4 regions of the Shewanella sp. NFH-SH190041 genome follow, and region 3 is predicted to be linked to each of the others. Evidence: predicted binding sites of a transcription regulator. Region 3 holds the regulator's gene; each other region holds the start of a gene.
What was found. The regulator sigma-54, encoded in region 3, starts transcription at its own class of promoters, with help from an activator protein. The targets are predictions, from matches to a motif close to GTTGGCACGNNNNTNGNNT.
Positions count from the first base shown of each region.

Region 1: the regulator sigma-54 is predicted to act here: its motif matches at 1,916-1,934, upstream of fliD (flagellar filament capping protein FliD).
Region 2: the regulator sigma-54 is predicted to act here: its motif matches at 1,526-1,544, upstream of NFHSH190041_RS17235 (TorF family putative porin).
Region 4: the regulator sigma-54 is predicted to act here: its motif matches at 1,809-1,827, upstream of flhA (flagellar biosynthesis protein FlhA).

Region 1 is NZ_AP026070.1:179,189-182,365, forward strand. Features, by position in the region: gene NFHSH190041_RS00845 (hypothetical protein) at 1-135, opposite strand, end outside; gene fliS (flagellar export chaperone FliS) at 146-526, opposite strand; gene fliD (flagellar filament capping protein FliD) at 541-1,860, opposite strand; gene NFHSH190041_RS00860 (flagellin) at 2,294-3,103, opposite strand.
Region 2 is NZ_AP026070.1:3,849,918-3,853,094, reverse strand. Features, by position in the region: gene rimK (30S ribosomal protein S6--L-glutamate ligase) at 1-653, shown strand, start outside; gene NFHSH190041_RS17235 (TorF family putative porin) at 738-1,439, opposite strand; gene degS (outer membrane-stress sensor serine endopeptidase DegS) at 1,881-2,963, opposite strand; gene NFHSH190041_RS17225 (Do family serine endopeptidase) at 3,071-3,177, opposite strand, start outside.
Region 3 is NZ_AP026070.1:715,665-718,841, reverse strand. Features, by position in the region: gene lptB (LPS export ABC transporter ATP-binding protein) at 1-702, shown strand, start outside; gene NFHSH190041_RS03185 (RNA polymerase factor sigma-54) at 812-2,275, shown strand; gene hpf (ribosome hibernation promoting factor) at 2,305-2,592, shown strand; gene ptsN (PTS IIA-like nitrogen regulatory protein PtsN) at 2,595-3,038, shown strand; gene rapZ (RNase adapter RapZ) at 3,035-3,177, shown strand, end outside.
Region 4 is NZ_AP026070.1:1,473,094-1,476,270, reverse strand. Features, by position in the region: gene flhA (flagellar biosynthesis protein FlhA) at 1-1,774, opposite strand, end outside; gene flhB (flagellar biosynthesis protein FlhB) at 1,925-3,058, opposite strand; gene fliR (flagellar biosynthetic protein FliR) at 3,058-3,177, opposite strand, start outside.

The DNA of each region.
Region 1 (3,177 bases), 540 kb from region 3:
GGCAGCAATCATTTTGCGATTTATATTTCTGAGCATATCCAGGTCACCGCTCTTGGCTGTTTTTTCCAGCGCTTGCTGAAACTGTTTCCAACAGCGGACTTCCGGGGGCATGCCTCCAGATTTACCTGTATTCATTGCGATTTCTCTAATTGAGGTTGGCCCAGCCAGCTTGGATTTGGCTGATCACATCCACAACAGGCGCGAGAGATTCTGGGTTATTCTCCACGCTAGCGGTCACCAGCTGACGACTGCAATAGTCATATAGCCGGTTCAAATTAATGGCAACTTCGCCGCCATTTTCCATATCTAGCATGGAGTCCAACCCATGGATGATGTTCAGACACTTATTGATGCTTTTCCCTTTTTCTTCAAAAGCTTTTCTGTGCATATGTCCGCCTGCGCGAGCCAGTTCGTCCTGCAGGCCATCCAGTAGCATGCGAACTAAATCATGCGGGTTGGCAGAAGCCGCCTTCGCCTCGAGGCTGGCTTGACGATAAGCGCTGAAAGGGTCGAGTTCATTAAGCATGGTGAGCAGAATCCTTATTCAAATAAACCACTGGCTTTGCTGAGTTCACCAATGGTTTGTTCCATTGCGGTAAACTGTTTCAGATAAATCTGATAGCGGTTGTTCATGAAGGTGTTATAGCTATCGATTTGATCATTCAGACTGTCCAGCTGATTATTCAAATCGTCTTTTTTCATATGCACATAACCGTCAAACTTGGTGAATGGCTTGAGGGTTGTTTTCAGTTGATCAACAAGACCAGTTTTGCCACCTAGCACTTTATCGAGTAACTCAGGTGTGTTTTTCATTACATCGTTGAGTTTGGTTTTATTGACTGAAAACTGGCCATAGCGGTTCAGTTCAATACCGATATCGCTCAGACGCATACCATTAGGGGCTTTTTGGAATGCCAGATTGCGGACTTTTTGCTGTAATGAACGTATGCTGGCATCACCGGCCAGAATGCCGATTTTGTCCTGGGCCATATAAGCATGGTTTTTATTTTTATTACCGTCATCATCTGGTTTTTTACTGACAGTCAGGCTATTGATTTTGTCCAACAGAGCATTGATTGAATCAACAAAACCAGACACATTTTTTTCTGTAGTATCTGTGTCAGCTTGAACCGATACCATGCTGCTTTTGCCGGGCTCATCAGCTTTTTTCAGCTCAATGTTCATGCCATCAATCACATTGGTTAGCTGGTTTTTATCACTGGTGATTTTAATACCATTAAGGGTGATTTCGGCATCTTGGGCTTTTGCCCGTTCAACCATGCCCCAATCTTTACCACCCATGGTGATTTTCATTGCATGCTTTAGGCCGGGTTCGTCGGCTGTAAGCATAAACTCAACTTTGCTGCCGGTGCGCACCAGGCAAGCTCGTACGCCAGGGTTGTCTTTGTGATCATTGATAATGTCACGCAGATCGGCCACGGTTTTGGTGCCACCTGAATTAACTTGCGCCAGATCCAACTCTATTGTTTTACTATCAATTTCAATGTGTAGCACTCCAGATGAAGGCAATGGAGCTTTTTCATTGTCAAATTCTTTACTCAGTTGCTGCGCCTGAGCCAGTTGTTTTACTTCAACTTTATAGTTCGCTGCAGGTACGCCATCAGCGACAGTAACGGCAATACTGTCACCGGTGACATCGGCTTTTTTCGCCTGCAATTCTTTATTGCTGAAATTACTCAGAGAGCTAGTAACATCACTCAGTGCACTACCTAGAGTACGATAAGCATCAATTTTGGCTTCTTGCTGATGTTTCTGTTCGTTGAATAGCTTATCTTTAGCTTGACGTTCAACCTGAACAAGTTTTTGGGCAAATTGAGCAGCGCTCATTCCGTTAATCATAGTTATCCTCCTGTACAGGTCTTGCCCTTGGCTATCTGAATTTGATAGCGCTGCAAAGCAAGCCATGTGCCAGCTAATAAAACTTCATTTAAGTATTTGTTTATTATAAATATTTATTTGTTTTGACCGGGTTGGTGACAGGATGGCTTCCTCTTTGGAACCATGGTGAGGAAGTCTCTTTTCCGCGTTGGTTTCCGATCTGACACAGGCTTAAAGCGACCGTGTAAACCTCTGGGTGAAATAGTGAGGGAAAATTCACATTATCATCAGCTGTTCATTGAGCTTGCCAGGAAATATTGCGATGAAATGAAGCGATAAGGTAAAGGTGACAATAACTGAGCAATGTCAGTTTAGTTTTAGGATAGGAAAGCTGCAGATATTACCAAGCACCGTGGCCACGGTGCTTGGATGTAAAGGCCTTAATCGAGGACGATTAACCCAGCAGGCCCATAACCAGGCCGGTATTTTGGTTAGCGCGGGACAGAATACGAGTACCGGCTTGAACCAAGATTTGCTCACGAGTCATAACGGCAGACTCATGGGCGAAGTTTGCATCCATAATACGCCCATAAGCGGATTCAGTATTGATGGTGACATTGTGCAGGTTTGCCGCAGTGTGTTGCAGGCGGTTAACGTTCGCACCCAGCATAGAGCGTGCGGTACCGATGGCGTCCAAGTATTTATCAACAGCGGCAATACTCTTATTAGCATCAGTTTGGGTACTTAATTTCAAACCAGAGATAGCGCCCAGTTTCGTTGCACCAGTGACTTTCACATCTAGAGTGTCTTTGGTACCAGCACCGATTTGGAAGGTTACGTTCTGGATGGTAGAGAACAGGTTGTTACCAGCGTAGGTGGTGTTATCTACGATACGCTTAGATTCTGCAGCCAATTCTTTTGATTCAGCAGAGATTGCCGCGCGATCTTGAGCAGAGTTAACACCGTTAGCAGATTGGGTAGCCAGTTCTTTTTGACGATCAGCAATTTTGGTCAGTTGGTCCATAGCACCGTCAGCGGTTTGCAGCATAGAAGTTGCGTCACTAACGTTACGGTTAGCCGTTTTCATACCGATAACGTTTGCATTTAAACGAGTGGCAATTTGCAGGCCAGCGGCATCATCCGCTGCACTATTAATGCGCAGACCAGTAGACAGACGCTCCATCGCGGTAGTCAGCAGGCTGTTGTTAGTATTCAGAGCGTTTTGTGCCACTAGAGAGGCGTAATTAGTGTGAACTGATAGCATTTTAAATCTCCTGATAAGATAAGTGTCTATGCTTCTTTTTAAGTTCCCGCAGCTGCTTGAGCTCGGCGTATAAA
Region 2 (3,177 bases), 1.2 Mb from region 3:
TTTATGCTGCCAACGAGTCCATTGCGATTTCCCGCTCCCGGGACAAATTACGGGCATTACAATTACTGTCCCGTCAGGGGGTCGGGATGCCGATCACCGGATTTGCCAGTAAACCCAATGATATTCCTGATCTGATTAATATGGTGGGCGGTGCCCCGCTGGTGATTAAGTTACTGGAAGGCACCCAGGGGATTGGTGTGGTACTGGCGGAGACCAAAACTGCAGCGGAAAGTGTTATTGAGGCCTTTTTCGGCTTAAAGGCCAACATCATGGTGCAGGAATACATTAAAGAAGCGAATGGCAGTGATATTCGTTGTTTTGTGGTGGGTGATAAGGTGATTGCCGCCATGTGTCGTCAGGGGCCAGAAGGGGACTTTCGTTCTAATCTGCACCTGGGGGGCACGGCTCAGAAAATCAAGATCACCCCAGAAGAGCGCCGCACAGCAGTGGCGGCGGTAAAAGCGATGGGGTTAGGGATTGCAGGGGTGGATATTCTGCGTTCTTCCCGCGGACCTTTGGTACTGGAGGTTAACTCAACGCCAGGACTGGAAGGCATAGAGAAAACCACAGATATTGATGTGGCGGATCGCATTGTTGAACATGTGGAAAAAGCCGTGGCCGCCCGCAAAGGCAAACGCCATGTGATTGCTTAACTTGGCACTTCCCCCGACTTGTCTTATAAGGCGTGTCGGGGGCGTGTGAACTAAGCATCAAATTCACCGTGGTAAAGGCCGAGCTTAAAGATCAAAGCTGAAGCTGTATCCCAACACCACTTTGGTGTCATCGCCACTAAGGTTGGTGTCTGCCAGCATAAAGCTGACATCGCCCATCTTGGTGGCAGCGGTCAGTGCCAGATGATAGTCACTGTAATTTTGCTCCCCGAACCAAGATTGAATTACATCGCCACTGTTATGGCCGTAATGCAGTGCCAATGACAGGGTATCCGATAAAGGTATATCAATATCTGCGGTCAGGTAGCGGTAGTCTTTATCATCCAGTCCTGTTGCAGCAACATCGTCTCCAGCATGAATAAATCCGGCATAACCCAGTGTTAGCCAGCGCCAGGTGATCACGCCGTAAAGCTCCCCAAAACTGATACTGCCATCGGCATCGGGATAGCCGTAATAGAGGTAGCCGGCATCAATACTGATACCCTGCCCTAAGTCAGTGCTGAAACCGGCATACAGATCCAGTTCATAACTGGTGCCATCATTAAAGTCGACATTAGAAGCCCAACTGCCGACATAAAAGCCGCTTTGGTGGCTGTAATCAAGCCCGCCTTGAACTGCGGCCTTATCTTGGGTTTGGCTGACTCCGCGCCAGAGATAATTGGATGTAATGCCAAGATTGCCAGAGACATCGGCTTGGCTGGGTTGGCTGACTGATAGCATCGCCGCGCTCAGGCTGGCCAAAATGGTGTGACGTGTAAGATGGTTCATATATCCCCCTGATAATGATCTTTCCTGATTCTTATCCCTGCCGAAGACAGAAGCCGTCCCGGACAATCCAGGCAGTATTGGTTGTTTTGCCAGTTATATGCCAGCGCGGGTGGGCTGTGGGTGATAAGCCCCAAAAGAGGGGGCGGTTGTCGGTTGCTGTTTGAGTAACTGCGTGTTGTGTATGAAGTTATTAGGAGGGCGTCAGACGCTAGACTGATAATGCTGCTCTGTGGCGATCTACCACTTAAGTGTGCTGTTTTATGGGCGTGGTTATCGCTTTGGTAGCAGGATATGCTGCATTGTGATGCGGCTGCACCGAGGTTGTGCAGTTGGGATGGCCTTGTCGCTGGCGGTCTATTGCCAGCAAGATTAGGCGCTAACAATAAAACAGGGAGCCATAGGCACCCTGTTTTTTCGTACTGTGATAGCGGCGGTGAGCTATCAGTTATAGTTCACCCGTTTTTCACCTATGGTCACAGGCAAGGTCACTAAATTCCCGCCCCGGAATACGGTCAGGTCGATACGGGTGCCGGGTTTGGTTTCTGCAATGCGGTCCATCAGCATTTCGGCGCTAACCACTTTCTCGCCATTAAAGGAGACGATGATGTCGTTAGGGTGTAAATCGGCCTGAGCAGCGGGGCTGCCTTTGTCGACTTTCATCACCAATACTCCGCTGCGATCCGGCATATTCAGGATTTGCGCCCGGGCAGGATCTAATGGTTGCCCTGTCATACCCAATGCCCCACGGATCACCCGGCCATCTTTAATCAGTTTGCCCATAATGCTATAAGCCAACTTGATGGGAATGGCAAAGTTGATACCGTGGTTGCCACCTTCACCGCTGATTTGAAATGCAGCGGTATTGATGCCGATAAGGGAGCCACTGGTATCAATCAAGGCGCCGCCGGAGTTTCCGGCATTAATGGCGGCATCGGTTTGCAAAAAATCCTGAAAGCCACTGGAAAGACCATTGCGGCCGGTGGCACTGATAATACCTTGGGTGATGGTTTGCCCTAGGTTATAGGGGTTCCCGATAGCCAACACCACATCGCCAACTTGAGGGGGGATATTCAGGTTGAGTGGCACGACGGGCAGGTTGTCCCCTTCAATTTTGATCACTGCCAGATCGGTTTCTGGATCAGAGCCAACAACCTCGGAAACAAACTGGCGGCCATCTTGCAGCGCAACAATAATCTCGTCGGCTTTTTTAATTACATGGTAGTTGGTGAGGATATAACCCTCTTTACTCATCAACACCCCGGAGCCCAGCCCTTGCAGAGAGCCTGCGCTCAGTGGCTGTTGGCGGTCGATATTGATGCTGTAAATATTGACCACAGCAGGAGCTGCGCGGCGCACCGCACTGGCAAAAGATAGTTCAACATGTTCCGGTCCACGCACCTGCAACAGACTATTGATGGCATTACCGCCATTGAGCATATGGCTGGCCAGCAGAAAGACGGTAGCCATAAAAAGGCCGAAAAAGGTCGCCTTGCCCAGATAGATGAGCGTGTCTTTGAGGGTCATGTAATGGACTTGATGGAAAAAAGTGCGGCTAGATTAACATGTTTGCCCTGAAGAAACATCGGGGGCATGGGCCCCCGATTGACTCTTTTCAGTGCGAGATGATGGACTTAGCCCTGCAAGATTTGATACAGCACGATGTTGTCACGCAGCACTTTTAGTGCGGTGGCATTGTCATTGTCTTTCAGTAATTGTCTCAGAGACTTAAGATCTGAAA
Region 3 (3,177 bases):
CTGGCAAAAAGCTATAAAAGTCGTAATGTGGTTAAAGACGTCAGTCTGGAAGTCAAAACCGGGCAGATCGTCGGTCTACTGGGGCCTAACGGGGCAGGTAAAACCACCACCTTTTATATGGTCGTTGGCTTGGTTAAGAGTGACCGGGGACAGATTTTTATCAATGATGAAGACCTGACACTGGATCCCATGCATATGCGGGCACGCAAAGGCATTGGTTACTTGCCTCAGGAAGCCAGTATTTTCCGTAAATTATCCGTACGGGACAATATTATGGCAGTACTGCAGACCCGCAAAGATCTCACCCGGGATCAGCGTGAAGAGCAGCTGGAGCATCTGTTAGAAGAGTTCAACATTACCCATATCCGTGATTCCATGGGGATGGCCCTATCCGGCGGGGAACGCCGCCGGGTTGAAATTGCCCGAGCATTAGCGGCAAATCCTAAATTTATTCTTTTAGATGAACCATTTGCCGGTGTAGACCCTATTTCAGTTATCGATATCAAAAAAATTATTGAGCAACTGAGGGATAGGGGCTTAGGCGTACTGATCACCGACCACAATGTGCGCGAAACCCTCGATGTCTGTGAACACGCCTACATTGTCAGTCACGGTAACTTGATTGCGGAAGGAACTCCTGCTGAGATTCTAGATAACCAACAGGTGCGCACAGTGTACTTAGGCGAACAATTCAGGCTATAGTTAGGTTTAACGCCTTCAGACATGGCGCTGAGCGGCTCTTATCAGGAACCTTTCCGCTGCTCACCAGTATTTTCCATCACAAATATTCTAAACAGGGATTTGCGGTTATATGAAAGCGTCACTCCAGCTCAAACTGGGTCAGCAGTTAACCATGACGCCTCAGTTGCAACAGGCGATCAGATTACTGCAACTTTCATCTCTCGAGCTACAACAAGAAATCCAGCAGGCATTGGATGCAAATCCGCTGCTGGAGATGGATGAAGAGCAATACGAAGCAGACACAAAAGAACAGGACGCCATATCAGACGAAGAACAATACCGTACCGAGACGCCGGATAGTTCAACTGTCGATACCGCTGATGCTGTCACTCAGGAGTCAATGCCCGACGAACTTCCCATGGATACCACTTGGGATGAAGTCTATACCGCTTCACCAGTATCCTCAGGTGCTGCTGGACGTGATGACGATATGCCATTTCAAGGGGAAACCAGTGAAGGGCTTTATGAACATCTGGAGTGGCAGAAGAACCTGACCCCATTTTCTGATAATGACAATGCTATTGCCACCGCCATTATTGAAGCCATTGATGAACGCGGCTATCTGACTCAAACCACAGCAGAGATTCTCGAAGCATTAGGCGATGATGAAACCGAGTTGGACGAAGTTGAGGCTGTTCTAAAACGTATTCAGCATTTTGATCCTATTGGCGTTGGTGCCCGGGATCTCAGTGAATGCTTGCTAATCCAATTAGCCCAGTTTCCCTCTGAAACGCCACATATCGACAACGCACGATTACTGATTAAAGATTATCTGGAGCTGATTGCCGGGCGGGATTTTCGCACTTTAATGCGCAAGACTAAACTGAAAGAAGATGACTTGCGCGATGCCATCAATTTAATCCAGCAACTTAATCCACGCCCTGGATTGCTGATCAGTCGAGAGTCCGACGAATATGTCATTCCCGATGTTTCTGTCAGTAAGAAAAATGGCCGTTGGGTTGTAGAGTTAAACCCTGATTGCATGCCAAAACTCAGTGTTAATCAGCAATATGCAGCAATTGCACGCAGCAGCAAAAATCAATCTGATAGTCAATTTATCCGAGGGCACCTACAAGAGGCTAAATGGTTTATCAAAAGTCTCGAGAGCCGCAATGATACCCTGTTAAAAGTGGCCAATTGTATTGTACAGTTTCAACAAGGCTTTTTTGAATTCGGCGACGAAGCCATGAAACCCATGGTACTCAATGATATTGCTGAAGCGGTGGAAATGCATGAATCCACGATTTCTCGGGTAACAACCCAAAAATACATGCACACCCCTCGGGGCATTTTTGAACTGAAATATTTTTTCTCTAGCCACGTCGGAACCGAAGATGGCGGAGAATGCTCTTCAACTGCCATCAGAGCCTTTATCAAAAAACTGGTGGCTGCAGAGAACCAGAAGAAGCCATTAAGCGACAGTAAAATGGCACAGCTTCTGGCCGAACAAGGAATAAACGTGGCAAGACGGACCATCGCAAAATATCGAGAAGCGATGTTAATCCCGCCTTCCAATCAACGTAAGAGTTTATAAAACCACTGGGACAATGGAGGTAGATATCTATGCAAATCAACCTGACGGGGCATCACATCGAGATCACCGACTCATTGCGTGAGTATGTAGAGAGCAAATTTACAAAGCTTGAACGCCATTTCGAACAGATCAATAATGTCCACGTTGTGCTGAATGTTGAGAAAATGCAACAGAAAGCAGAAGCAAAATTACACCTTAATGGCGGTGAGATTTTTGCCACATCCGAACACGCGGACATGTATGCCGCCATTGACACCCTGATAGATAAACTCGATCGTCAGGTCATTAAACACAAAGAGAAGTTGACTAAACACTAACGATGGAACTCAGTACCATCCTGCAGCCGGAATGCACGACCTGTGCCACTCCGGGCAGTAAGAAAAAGGTACTGGAGCTGATTAGCGACCTAGTCGCCGCCCAGTACCCCACCCTTTCCGCTCAGGAAGTCTTTGAAAGTCTTCTTGCAAGGGAAAAAATGGGGAGCACAGGTATAGGAAATGGTATTGCGATTCCCCATGGCCGTCTCGCTAACATAGAACAACCTATCGCCGTATTGGTGAAATGCACCGAGCCAATTCCTTTCGATGCCATAGATAATCAACCGGTGGATATTTTATTCGCCCTCTTGGTACCGGAAGCCCAATGTCAGGAGCACTTAGCCACACTCTCAGCAATGGCAGAGAAACTCAGCGATAAACAAATCGTAAAACAGTTACGTAAAACTCAGGATGAAACTGAACTTTACCAGGTGATTGCCGGATGAAACTCGTTATCGTCTCAGGCCGCAGCGGCTCAGGAAAATCTGTAGCGCTTCGGGTATTGGAAGACTTAGGTTATTACTGTGTTGATAACCTACCATTAGCTTTGATTGGCAGCTTGCTTGAACAGTTGAAAAATAGCAA
Region 4 (3,177 bases), 760 kb from region 3:
CTTGAACGATCATACGTTTCAATGCTATACGCACCGCGGCGGTTAACACTTCGGTGTCGGTACTCTTAGGGCCATATTCCAGTAATGTCTGCACAATCGTGCGCTGATCCCGAATAGAGACACCTTCATTGAGCAGGTTTTGCATCACCTTCACCACAGTGCCGAGTGTCATCACATCAGGAATAAAGCCATCAACTAATTTCGGTGCCTGCTTAGCCAAAATATCCAGTAGCTGTTGCACCTCTTCATAGCCCAGCAATTTAGCGGCATTATTTGTCAATAACTGGCTAATATGGGTAGCAATTACCGTAGCCGTATCCACAACCGTATACCCCAGCGTCTGAGCATGCTCACGCAAATTTGGGGTAATCCACACCGCCTCCAAACCAAATGCCGGATCCCGGGTCTCGACACCTTCAAGCTTGCCGTATACCTGTCCAGGATTAATCGCTAATTCACAATCAGGGGTAATTTCAGCCTCACCAACAACCACCCCCATCAAAGCAATCCGGTAAGCACTCGGTGCTAAATCCAAATTATCCCGGATATGCACAGCAGGGACTAAGAAACCAAGCTCTTGGGATAACTTTTTTCGCACCCCTTTTATCCGGCTAAGTAACTCTCCACCCTGACCTTTATCTACCAAAGGGATCAACCGATATCCGACTTCTAATCCTATGGTGTCAACATGTTGCACATCATCCCAAGACAGCTCTTTAGGTTGCGCATCGCCAGCCCCTAACGGTTGTAACTGAGCCTGATTAGCCGCATCGACTTCAGCCTTATTACGTCTGACAATCCAATAAGCTCCCGCTGCGGCCAGTAAAGCAAATAACAAAAACGCTAAATGCGGCATACCAGGAACAATGCCCATCACAAACAATACCGCGGCGGCAATACCTAATGCTTTGGGACTGTCAAACATCTGACCAATCACCATTTGTCCCATATCACCGGATTCATTTTGCCGCGTGACCATTAATGCCGCGGCAATAGACAGCAGCAATCCGGGAATTTGTGCCACCAAACCATCACCTATAGTCAGCAAGGTATAAATTTCTGCCGCACTGCCAAAATCAAGATCATGCTGTGCCATGCCAATAATAAAGCCACCCAGCATATTGATAATCAGGATCATAATGCCTGCAACGGCATCCCCTTTAACAAACTTTGACGCACCATCCATCGCACCATAAAAGTCTGCTTCACGGGTCACTTCATCCCGCCGGGTTCTAGCCTGCTCCTGATTAATCAATCCAGCATTCAGATCGGCATCAATCGCCATCTGTTTCCCCGGCATCGCATCTAAGGTAAATCTGGCACTTACCTCAGAAATGCGCCCGGCGCCTTTAGTCACGACGGCAAAATTAATGATGATCAGGATCAAAAAAACCACTAGGCCAACCGCGTAATTACCCCCGATCACCACAGAGCCAAATGCTTCAATCACATTACCGGCAGCATCACTGCCATTGTGTCCATCAAGCAACACCACCCGCGTTGACGCCACGTTCAGCGCTAACCGCAGCAGAGTTGCAACCAGCAATACCGTTGGGAACGCGGCAAAATCCAACGGTCGATTGGTATAAATCGCCACCAACAACACCACTAATGCCAGCGCGATATTGAAGGAAAATAAAATATCCAACAAAAAAGCGGGCATTGGCAGTACAACCATCGCCAGTGCGGCCAGCACCAACGCTGGCGTCCCCAACCCGGTAATATTAACCGGTGCTAATTGCCGAATTTGTGTCAGTGACAGTTTCAAATTGATGCCTCGGTCCGATATTTGACAGACCTGATGACAAAAGCAAATCCCATACCAATGGCAGGATATTCACCGCTCTCAATTCACCTAGCTTTACTAATAAAGACGACCCAAAACCGCAGGACTGAAGCGATTGGTGAGTTTCTTGTGACGAGGTTAATATTGCAGCTCATCAGGTATGGGCTGCTTCAGGGGGATTGGCTTGGGTTTAGCTCCCCGACCTTGCTGATATTGCTTAAGCTGAAACACATAGGCCAACACTTGAGCAACAGCAGTAAAAAGGCCATCCGGGATCTGCTGGGATAACTTAGTGGTATGGTAAATAGCGCGCGCCAACGGCGGGGCTGACACAATGGCAATATTATAATCCCGGCCAATGGCCCGAATTTGAAATGCAACTGAATCAATCCCTTTTGCAACAACATATGGCGCTGGAGATTTAACCGGGTCGTATTTAATCGCTACAGCATAATGTTCCGGATTCACCACAATCACATCCGCGCTAGGCACATCTGACATCATGCGCCGCTGAGCTAATTCTCGCTGTAATTGTCGAACCCGACTTTTGACTTCTGGTTTTCCCTCAGTATCTTTAAATTCATCTTTCACTTCCTGCTGTGTCATCCGTAACTGCTTATTGTGGTTCCATAACTGAAAAGGCACATCGATCACCACAATGACAATTACCGAACTACAGAGCAGCAAAAATAGCCACATCAATAAATCCAATGCATGATAAATATTCCCAGGCAGATGCTCTTGAGACAAAGATAAAATCTCGTCAAAATACAGTCGGAGTAGGAAAAAAGCGGCTAATGCCACTACAGAGAATTTCGCCAGCCCTTTACCCAGCTCAACCAATGCCTGCACCCCAAACATGCGCTTAAATCCTTTCAGCGGATCCATTCGATTACCTTTGGGAAGCATGGCTTGAGCGGAAAAATTCATGCCGCCCAACAGGACATTGCCGGCAAATGCCAATAAAGCCAGTAACACAATAAAAGACAACAATGGCCAAGCAAGCACCTCGCCAATCCAATGCCAGACCAGAAACATCTGATTAACGTCAAAAACCTGTTCTCTGGACAAGGTAAAAACCCGGCTCATAATATTGTCCAAAGCCTGCGCCAATGACGGGCCGGTCAACATAAAGCCGCCAGCTGCCGCCAGCAATACCGCTGCAGTGCCTAACTCTTTTGAGCGGGCTATCTGACCTTTATCCCTCGCCTCCTGTCTGCGTTTGGGTGTGGCTTCTTCAGTCCGCTCCTGACCAGAATCATGCTCTGCCATTAAAACCGCCCATCAGTACGACACTGCAAATTAACCAAATCGCACAGCAACAACTGAGCTGAGCGCCATACTTCAAAAAAATGTGCCATAACCGGGGATAGCGTCAGCCAAAGCACAAA